Regions from separate parts of the Serratia sp. NPDC078593 genome, predicted to be linked through region 2. Evidence: predicted binding sites of a transcription regulator. Region 2 holds the regulator's gene; each other region holds the start of a gene.

Region 1 (2,275 bases), on a different contig from region 2:
CCACCGCTGTAAATAGCGGCAACATCAGATAAAGTTTGATGATGATCGCATTCGCGATATCAATGAAGAAGGCTCCCACCATCGGCACCACCAGGAAGGCCAGGTGTGAAGGGCCGAAACGATCGGTGATCGCCTGCATGTTGGCAATCGCCGTTGGTGTCGCCCCCATGCCAAACCCACAGTGGCCTGCCGCCAGTACAGCTGCATCGTAATTCTTGCCCATCACGCGATAGGTCACAAAAATTGCGTACAGCGCCATGACCAGCGTTTGTACTGCCAGAATGGCCAACATCGGCAACGCCAGTGACGCCAACTCCCACAACCGCAGACTCATCAATGCCATCGCCAGGAACAACGACAAACTGACGTTGCCCAATACCGATACCGCACGCTCAAATACGGTATAAAAACCGGTGAAGGCCAGCGTATTGCTAAGAATTACCCCAACAAACAGCACACAAACGAAGGTGGGGAGTTCAAACATCGTACCGACTAACAAACCGGAGATGAGCTGCCCCAAGCTCAGGCAGATGGCAATCATCGCGATCGTTTCGACCATCACCAGAGACGTGATCAGACGACCTCTATCCGGCTTTTCGAAACCACTCGGCAAAACGCTATCATCATCCGGGGTTCCTTCCGGTGAAGAAGAATGTTTAACCAAATAGCGCGCTACCGGGCCGCCAATCAGGCCACCAAGAACCAAGCCGAAAGTCGCGCAAGCCATCGCAACTTCCGTTGCATTTTCAAAGCCATAGCGCTCGATAAACACTTTACTCCAGGCCGCACCGGTACCGTGCCCGCCGGACAAGGTAATCGAGCCCGCGATCAAGCCCATCAACGGGTCAAGCCCCATCACTTTCGCCATGCCGATGCCAATCGCATTCTGCACCAGCAGCAGGCCCAGCACCACAAATAGAAACACCACTAACGCTTTACCACCGGCTCGTAATCGCGCCAAATTCGCGTTCAAACCAATGGATGCAAAGAATGCCAACATCAACGGATCTTTCAGCGACATATCAAAGCTGATTTCCCAATTGACGGTCTTTTTCATGATGAGCAGCAACAATGCCACCAGCAAACCACCCGCGACGGGGGCAGGGATTGTGTATTTTTTTAGCAGGGGAACCGTTCTCACGCATTTGCCCCCCAAGAGTAAAACCAGGGTTGCCGCGACTAACGTGCCATAAGTATCGAGATGAAACATCTAGCTACTCCATGTGAAGTGAAAAATCCAATTAAAATAATAAGTTATGTAAAACCACTTCGTTTTTAAACTTGATGAGTGCAGGATTAAAAGGAAAAAACGTTAAGAAAACAAGAAAAAATGAATAAAAATGCGACATAGGATTAAACCGAAGCGGCAGTATATTTAGGCGCAACCGTTTGCTTTTGATGTATGGATGATTAAAATGCGGTCTTTGCCGTTTCTGGAAAATACCTCACAATGACCATGCCGTCCACCGAGATCGATGCTGATAAATCTGCATCCCCATCCTCCCGCAACAGTGAACTGATTTATCGCCTGGAAGATCGCCCACCACTACCGCAAACGCTGTTTGCCGCAGGCCAGCACCTACTGGCGATGTTCGTTGCCGTGATCACCCCGGCACTGCTGATTTGTCAGGCACTTGGCCTACCGGCGCAGGATACTCAACACATCATTAGCATGTCGCTGTTCGCCTCTGGATTGGCATCCATTCTGCAAATAAAAACCTGGGGGCCGGTCGGTTCGGGTCTGTTGTCGATTCAAGGAACCAGCTTCAACTTTGTTGCACCACTCATTATGGGCGGAATGGCGTTAAAAAATGGCGGAGCCGATGTGCCAACCATGATGGCCGCGTTGTTCGGCACGCTGATGGTTGCCTCTTGCACTGAAATCTTGTTATCACGCGTGTTGCATCTGGCACGGCGCATCATCACCCCGTTGGTTTCCGGCATCGTGGTAATGATAATCGGGCTGTCTCTGATTCAGGTTGGCCTGACCTCTATTGGCGGTGGCTATGCCGCGATGAACAATAACACCTTCGGTGCGCCAGAAAACCTGCTACTGGCCGGTTCGGTATTGGCGGTAATTATACTGCTCAATCGTCAACGCAACCCGTATCTGCGCGTCGCGTCGTTGGTGATTGCCATGGCGGTCGGCTATCTGCTGGCGTGGGCGCTCGGTATGTTACCAGACACGCAACCCGTGGTTGACGCCTCACCCATTACCATTCCTACACCACTTTATTATGGTTTAGGCTTCGATTGGAACCTGCTGCTGCCGTTA
Region 2 (2,275 bases):
ACAAGGTGGCGGCGAACCGACTGGCGCAGTCGCAGAGGCCATTAACCAATCCTTCGGTTCTTTTACTGCCTTCAAAGACGCATTCACCAAATCAGCGGTGGGCAACTTTGGTGCTGGCTGGACCTGGCTGGTGAAGAAAGCCGACGGCTCATTGGCTATCGTGAACACATCCAATGCCGCCACGCCGCTGACCGGTGAAGACAAACCCTTGCTGACCGTGGACGTTTGGGAGCACGCTTATTACATCGATTACCGTAATGCGCGTCCAAACTACCTGGAAAACTTCTGGGCATTGGTTAACTGGGCATTCGTGACAGAAAACTTGGCGTAACGGCCGTGAGATAAAAGGTGCCGTTCTGTTTAGGAACGGCCCTTCTTTTAGCGAGATCAGTTCAGTGCAGCGGTAAAGCTAAAAACAATAATTAATGCCAGTGCGCACACCGTGGTGAACAAAGACATTTTCAAATCGGTATCCATGAGAAGCTCCTGATCAAATTATTTGGATAAGCATAAAATCCACAACCTTGGTGCGTCAAATCATTTTCCCACAGTTCGCCGATAAAATCTTGTTGTCTATAACTCCTATTAGATCTTCCCCTTTTGCTCAATATGCGACAAAATTCGCAGTTCACTACTGCGTAGCGGTCAATGCGTCCCTCCTGAGTCAAGTGGCTGACAACTTCCACACTAAAAACCAAGTTTTCGTGACTCTAGAGAAGGATCTACGCGGGCAAACGATTAACAACATGCTTACATGCTGCAACATGTGGGTTCAGGAGTCATTCTTTACATGGCAACGATTAAAGATGTGGCCAAACGCGCGGGCGTTTCCACCACCACCGTTTCGCACGTCATCAATAAGACCCGTTTCGTCGCCGAAGAAACTAAAGCGGCCGTTTGGGCTGCCATCAAAGAGTTACACTATTCACCCAGCGCCGTGGCACGTAGCCTGAAGGTTAACCACACTAAATCTATCGGTCTGCTCGCCACGTCCAGTGAAGCGCCCTATTTCGCCGAAGTGATTGAAGCCGTGGAAAACAGCTGCTACAGCAAAGGTTACACACTGATTCTGTGCAACTCCCACAATAATCTCGATAAACAACGCGCTTATCTGGCCATGCTGGCGCAAAAACGTGTCGACGGTCTGCTAGTGATGTGTTCCGAATATCCCGATCAACTGCTCGGGATGCTGGAGGATCACCGCAATATTCCGATGGTCGTCATGGATTGGGGCGCAGCACGCGGCGATTTCACCGACAGCATTATCGATAATGCCTTTGAGGGCGGGTATCTGGCGGGGCGTTACCTGATTGAACGCGGCCATCGCGACATTGGCGCCATTCCCGGCCAACTCTCACGTAATACCGGCGGCGGCCGTCACCAAGGCTTCCTGAAAGCGTTACAAGAGGCCAATATTGACGTTCGCGATGAATGGATCGTCCAAGGTGACTTCGAGCCAGAATCCGGTTACAAGGCGATGCACCAGATTTTGTCACAAAAACACCGCCCCACCGCCGTTTTCTGCGGTGGTGACATTATGGCCATGGGCGCGATCTGCGCCGCTGATGAACTCGGTTTGCGCGTACCACAGGATATTTCGGTGATCGGTTATGACAATGTGCGCAATGCGCGCTATTTCACCCCGGCGCTGACCACTATTCATCAACCCAAAGAGCGCCTCGGCGAGATGGCATTTACCATGTTGCTGGATCGTATTATCAGTAAGCGTGAAGAGTCGCAGGTGATTGAAGTCCACCCTAAGCTGATCGAGCGTCGCTCGGTCGCCGATGGCCCCTTCGTTGATTACCGCCGCTAAGCATTATTGCCGGGGCGCCTTCTCAGGGCGTTCCGGTAGGTTCTCTTCACTCAACCATTCCTGATTCAGCGTGTCACTGTCACCAAGGTAATCCAATAACCAGGCCATCGCCGGTGATTGCGCATTTTGTTGCCATGTCAGGCAACAGGCGCTGGGTGGAAATGGCTCAGGAAGTTGCAGCGATACCAATTCCCCACGCTGAACCTGCGGCAACACACGATGGGCGGGCACCATGCCGACACATAAACCGCTGCACAAGCAATCCACCGCGGACACCCAATCTGGCACCACCAACCGCCGCTGGTTATCCAGTGACCACGTCACGCGTTTTGGCAACGTTCGCGACGTATCCTCCAACACCAATGAGGGATACGGCCGTAGTTGCTCATCATTTAGCGGCCCCGGTAACCCCGCTAACGGGTGATCGGCACTCACGACACACAGCCAGTTCATAAAACC
Region 3 (2,275 bases), on a different contig from region 2:
TCATCTCGGTTTTTCCTCTGCAATATTTCCCCTATACCGGATAAGGCACCACGTTGCCCCATGCCCCGCCTCTCTGACTGCGGGTTGTAGGTCATGCATCGTGATAGCAATACCCTTCATTGAGGGAAGCGTTGTGTTTTATGCCAAAAAAAAGCCGACTCATTAAGTCGGCTTAAATTTTTATTTAGTACCAAATATTTTATCGCCTGCATCACCCAGGCCAGGCACAATGTAACCTTTCTCATTCAGGCACTGGTCGACAGAGGCAGTGTAGAGCTCAACGTCCGGGTGTGCGTTTTCCAACGCTTTAATCCCTTCTGGCGCAGCAACCAACACCAGCACTTTAATGCTGCTGCAGCCGGCTTTTTTCAGCAGGTCGATGGTTGCAATCATCGATCCCCCGGTTGCCAGCATCGGATCAACCACCAACGCCATGCGCTCTTCAATATTAGACACTAGCTTCTGGAAATACGGCACCGGCTCCAGCGTTTCTTCATCGCGATACACGCCAACAACGCTGATACGCGCACTCGGTACGTGCTCCAGCACACCTTCCATCATCCCTAACCCGGCGCGTAGGATCGGCACTACGGTGATCTTTTTCCCTTTAATTTGCTCAATTTCAACCGGCCCACACCACCCATCAACGGTGACTGTTTCAGTCTCCAGATCGGCGGTCGCTTCATAGGTCAGCAAACTACCCACTTCAGAAGCCAGCTCACGGAAGCGTTTGGTGCTAATATCGTGTTCGCGCATCAGGCCAAGCTTGTGTTTTACCAGCGGGTGTTTCACCTCAACGATCTTCATCATTTTTCTCCTATTAAGGTGGTTGACGGCCAAAAAAATCGCGGGATTATACCGCCTTTTTTTCACGACGCCACTAACAATAGCCCGATCCAGATCAACAAAAGTTCGATATTGATTATAGATGATGAAAAACTCGAGCAAGTTCACAAGCCACTCGCAAACGTTTGCCTGCACTGTTAGAATTGCCGCGCCTTGTTCCGGAATCAATGCCGGAAGCACCGTTTTCAAACCGTCGTGGGGATCGCGCAGTGACCGACAAAACCTCTCTCAGCTATAAAGACGCAGGTGTCGATATCGATGCTGGCAATGCATTGGTAGACCGCATCAAAGGTGTAGTAAAACAAACCCGCCGCCCAGAAGTCATGGGGGGATTAGGTGGTTTTGGCGCACTGTGTGCGTTACCACAAAAATATCGTGAGCCGATTCTGGTATCCGGTACTGACGGCGTGGGCACCAAGCTGCGTCTGGCGATGGATCTGAAACGCCACGACACTATTGGTATCGATCTGGTCGCGATGTGCGTTAACGATTTAGTCGTACAGGGTGCTGAACCCCTGTTTTTCCTTGATTACTTCGCCACCGGTAAACTAGATGTCGAGACTGCCGCCAGCGTGATCACCGGCATTGCCGAAGGCTGTAAACAGTCCGGCTGTGCACTGGTGGGTGGAGAAACCGCCGAGATGCCGGGCATGTATCACGGTGAAGATTACGACGTCGCAGGCTTTTGTGTTGGCGTGGTGGAAAAATCAGAAATCATCGATGGCAGCAAAGTTCAGGCTGGCGATGCGCTGATCGCGCTGGGCGCTTCCGGCCCGCACTCCAACGGTTATTCACTGGTACGCAAAATTTTGGAAGTCAGTAACACCGATCCCGCCCGTACCGATTTGGCAGGCAAACCACTGGCTGACCATCTGTTAGCGCCGACCAAAATTTACGTGAAATCGATACTGAAACTGATTGAGCAACATGATGTCCACGCGATCGCCCACCTCACCGGTGGCGGATTCTGGGAGAACATTCCTCGCGTTCTGCCAGAGGGCATTCAGGCGGTTATCGATGAATCAAGCTGGCAGTGGCCTGCGGTATTTAACTGGTTGCAAGACGCTGGCAACGTCAGCCGCCATGAAATGTATCGTACTTTCAACTGCGGCGTCGGCATGTTGATCGCCCTGCCGGAGGCTGATGTTGAGGCGGCTATCGCATTGTTAACCGCTGCGGGTGAAAAAGCCTGGAAGATTGGTAAACTGGCGGTTAATACTGACGAACAACACGTGGTCATTCAGTGATGAAAAAGATAGTGGTATTGATCTCTGGTCAGGGGAGTAATCTCCAGGCGTTGATTGATGCCTGCCAGCAAGGCCGGGTTGCCGCCGAGATCAACGCGGTTTTTAGTAACAACGATCGGGCGTATGGGTTGCAACGTGCAGCGCAAGCTGGCATTGCTACCCACGCGCTAGACGCAAAAGCG

Evidence for each region. The regulator PurR, encoded in region 2, represses purine synthesis genes. The targets are predictions, from matches to a motif close to CANGCAAACGTTTGCNTG.
Region 1: the regulator PurR is predicted to act here: its motif matches at 1,379-1,396, upstream of ACQKDS_RS18660 (NCS2 family protein).
Region 3: the regulator PurR is predicted to act here: its motif matches at 961-978, upstream of purM (phosphoribosylformylglycinamidine cyclo-ligase).

Annotation. Positions count from the first base shown of each region.
Region 1 covers NZ_JBNNGK010000024.1:24,194-26,468, reverse strand. Annotated here, with positions in the region: gene gltS (sodium/glutamate symporter) at 1-1,210, opposite strand, end outside; gene ACQKDS_RS18660 (NCS2 family protein) at 1,451-2,275, shown strand, end outside.
Region 2 covers NZ_JBNNGK010000005.1:86,333-88,607, reverse strand. Annotated here, with positions in the region: gene sodB (superoxide dismutase [Fe]) at 1-331, shown strand, start outside; gene ACQKDS_RS07725 (YnhF family membrane protein) at 388-477, opposite strand; gene purR (HTH-type transcriptional repressor PurR) at 791-1,816, shown strand; gene punR (DNA-binding transcriptional activator PunR) at 1,820-2,275, opposite strand, start outside.
Region 3 covers NZ_JBNNGK010000006.1:18,311-20,585, forward strand. Annotated here, with positions in the region: gene uraA (uracil permease) at 1-4, opposite strand, end outside; gene upp (uracil phosphoribosyltransferase) at 181-807, opposite strand; gene purM (phosphoribosylformylglycinamidine cyclo-ligase) at 1,056-2,093, shown strand; gene purN (phosphoribosylglycinamide formyltransferase) at 2,093-2,275, shown strand, end outside.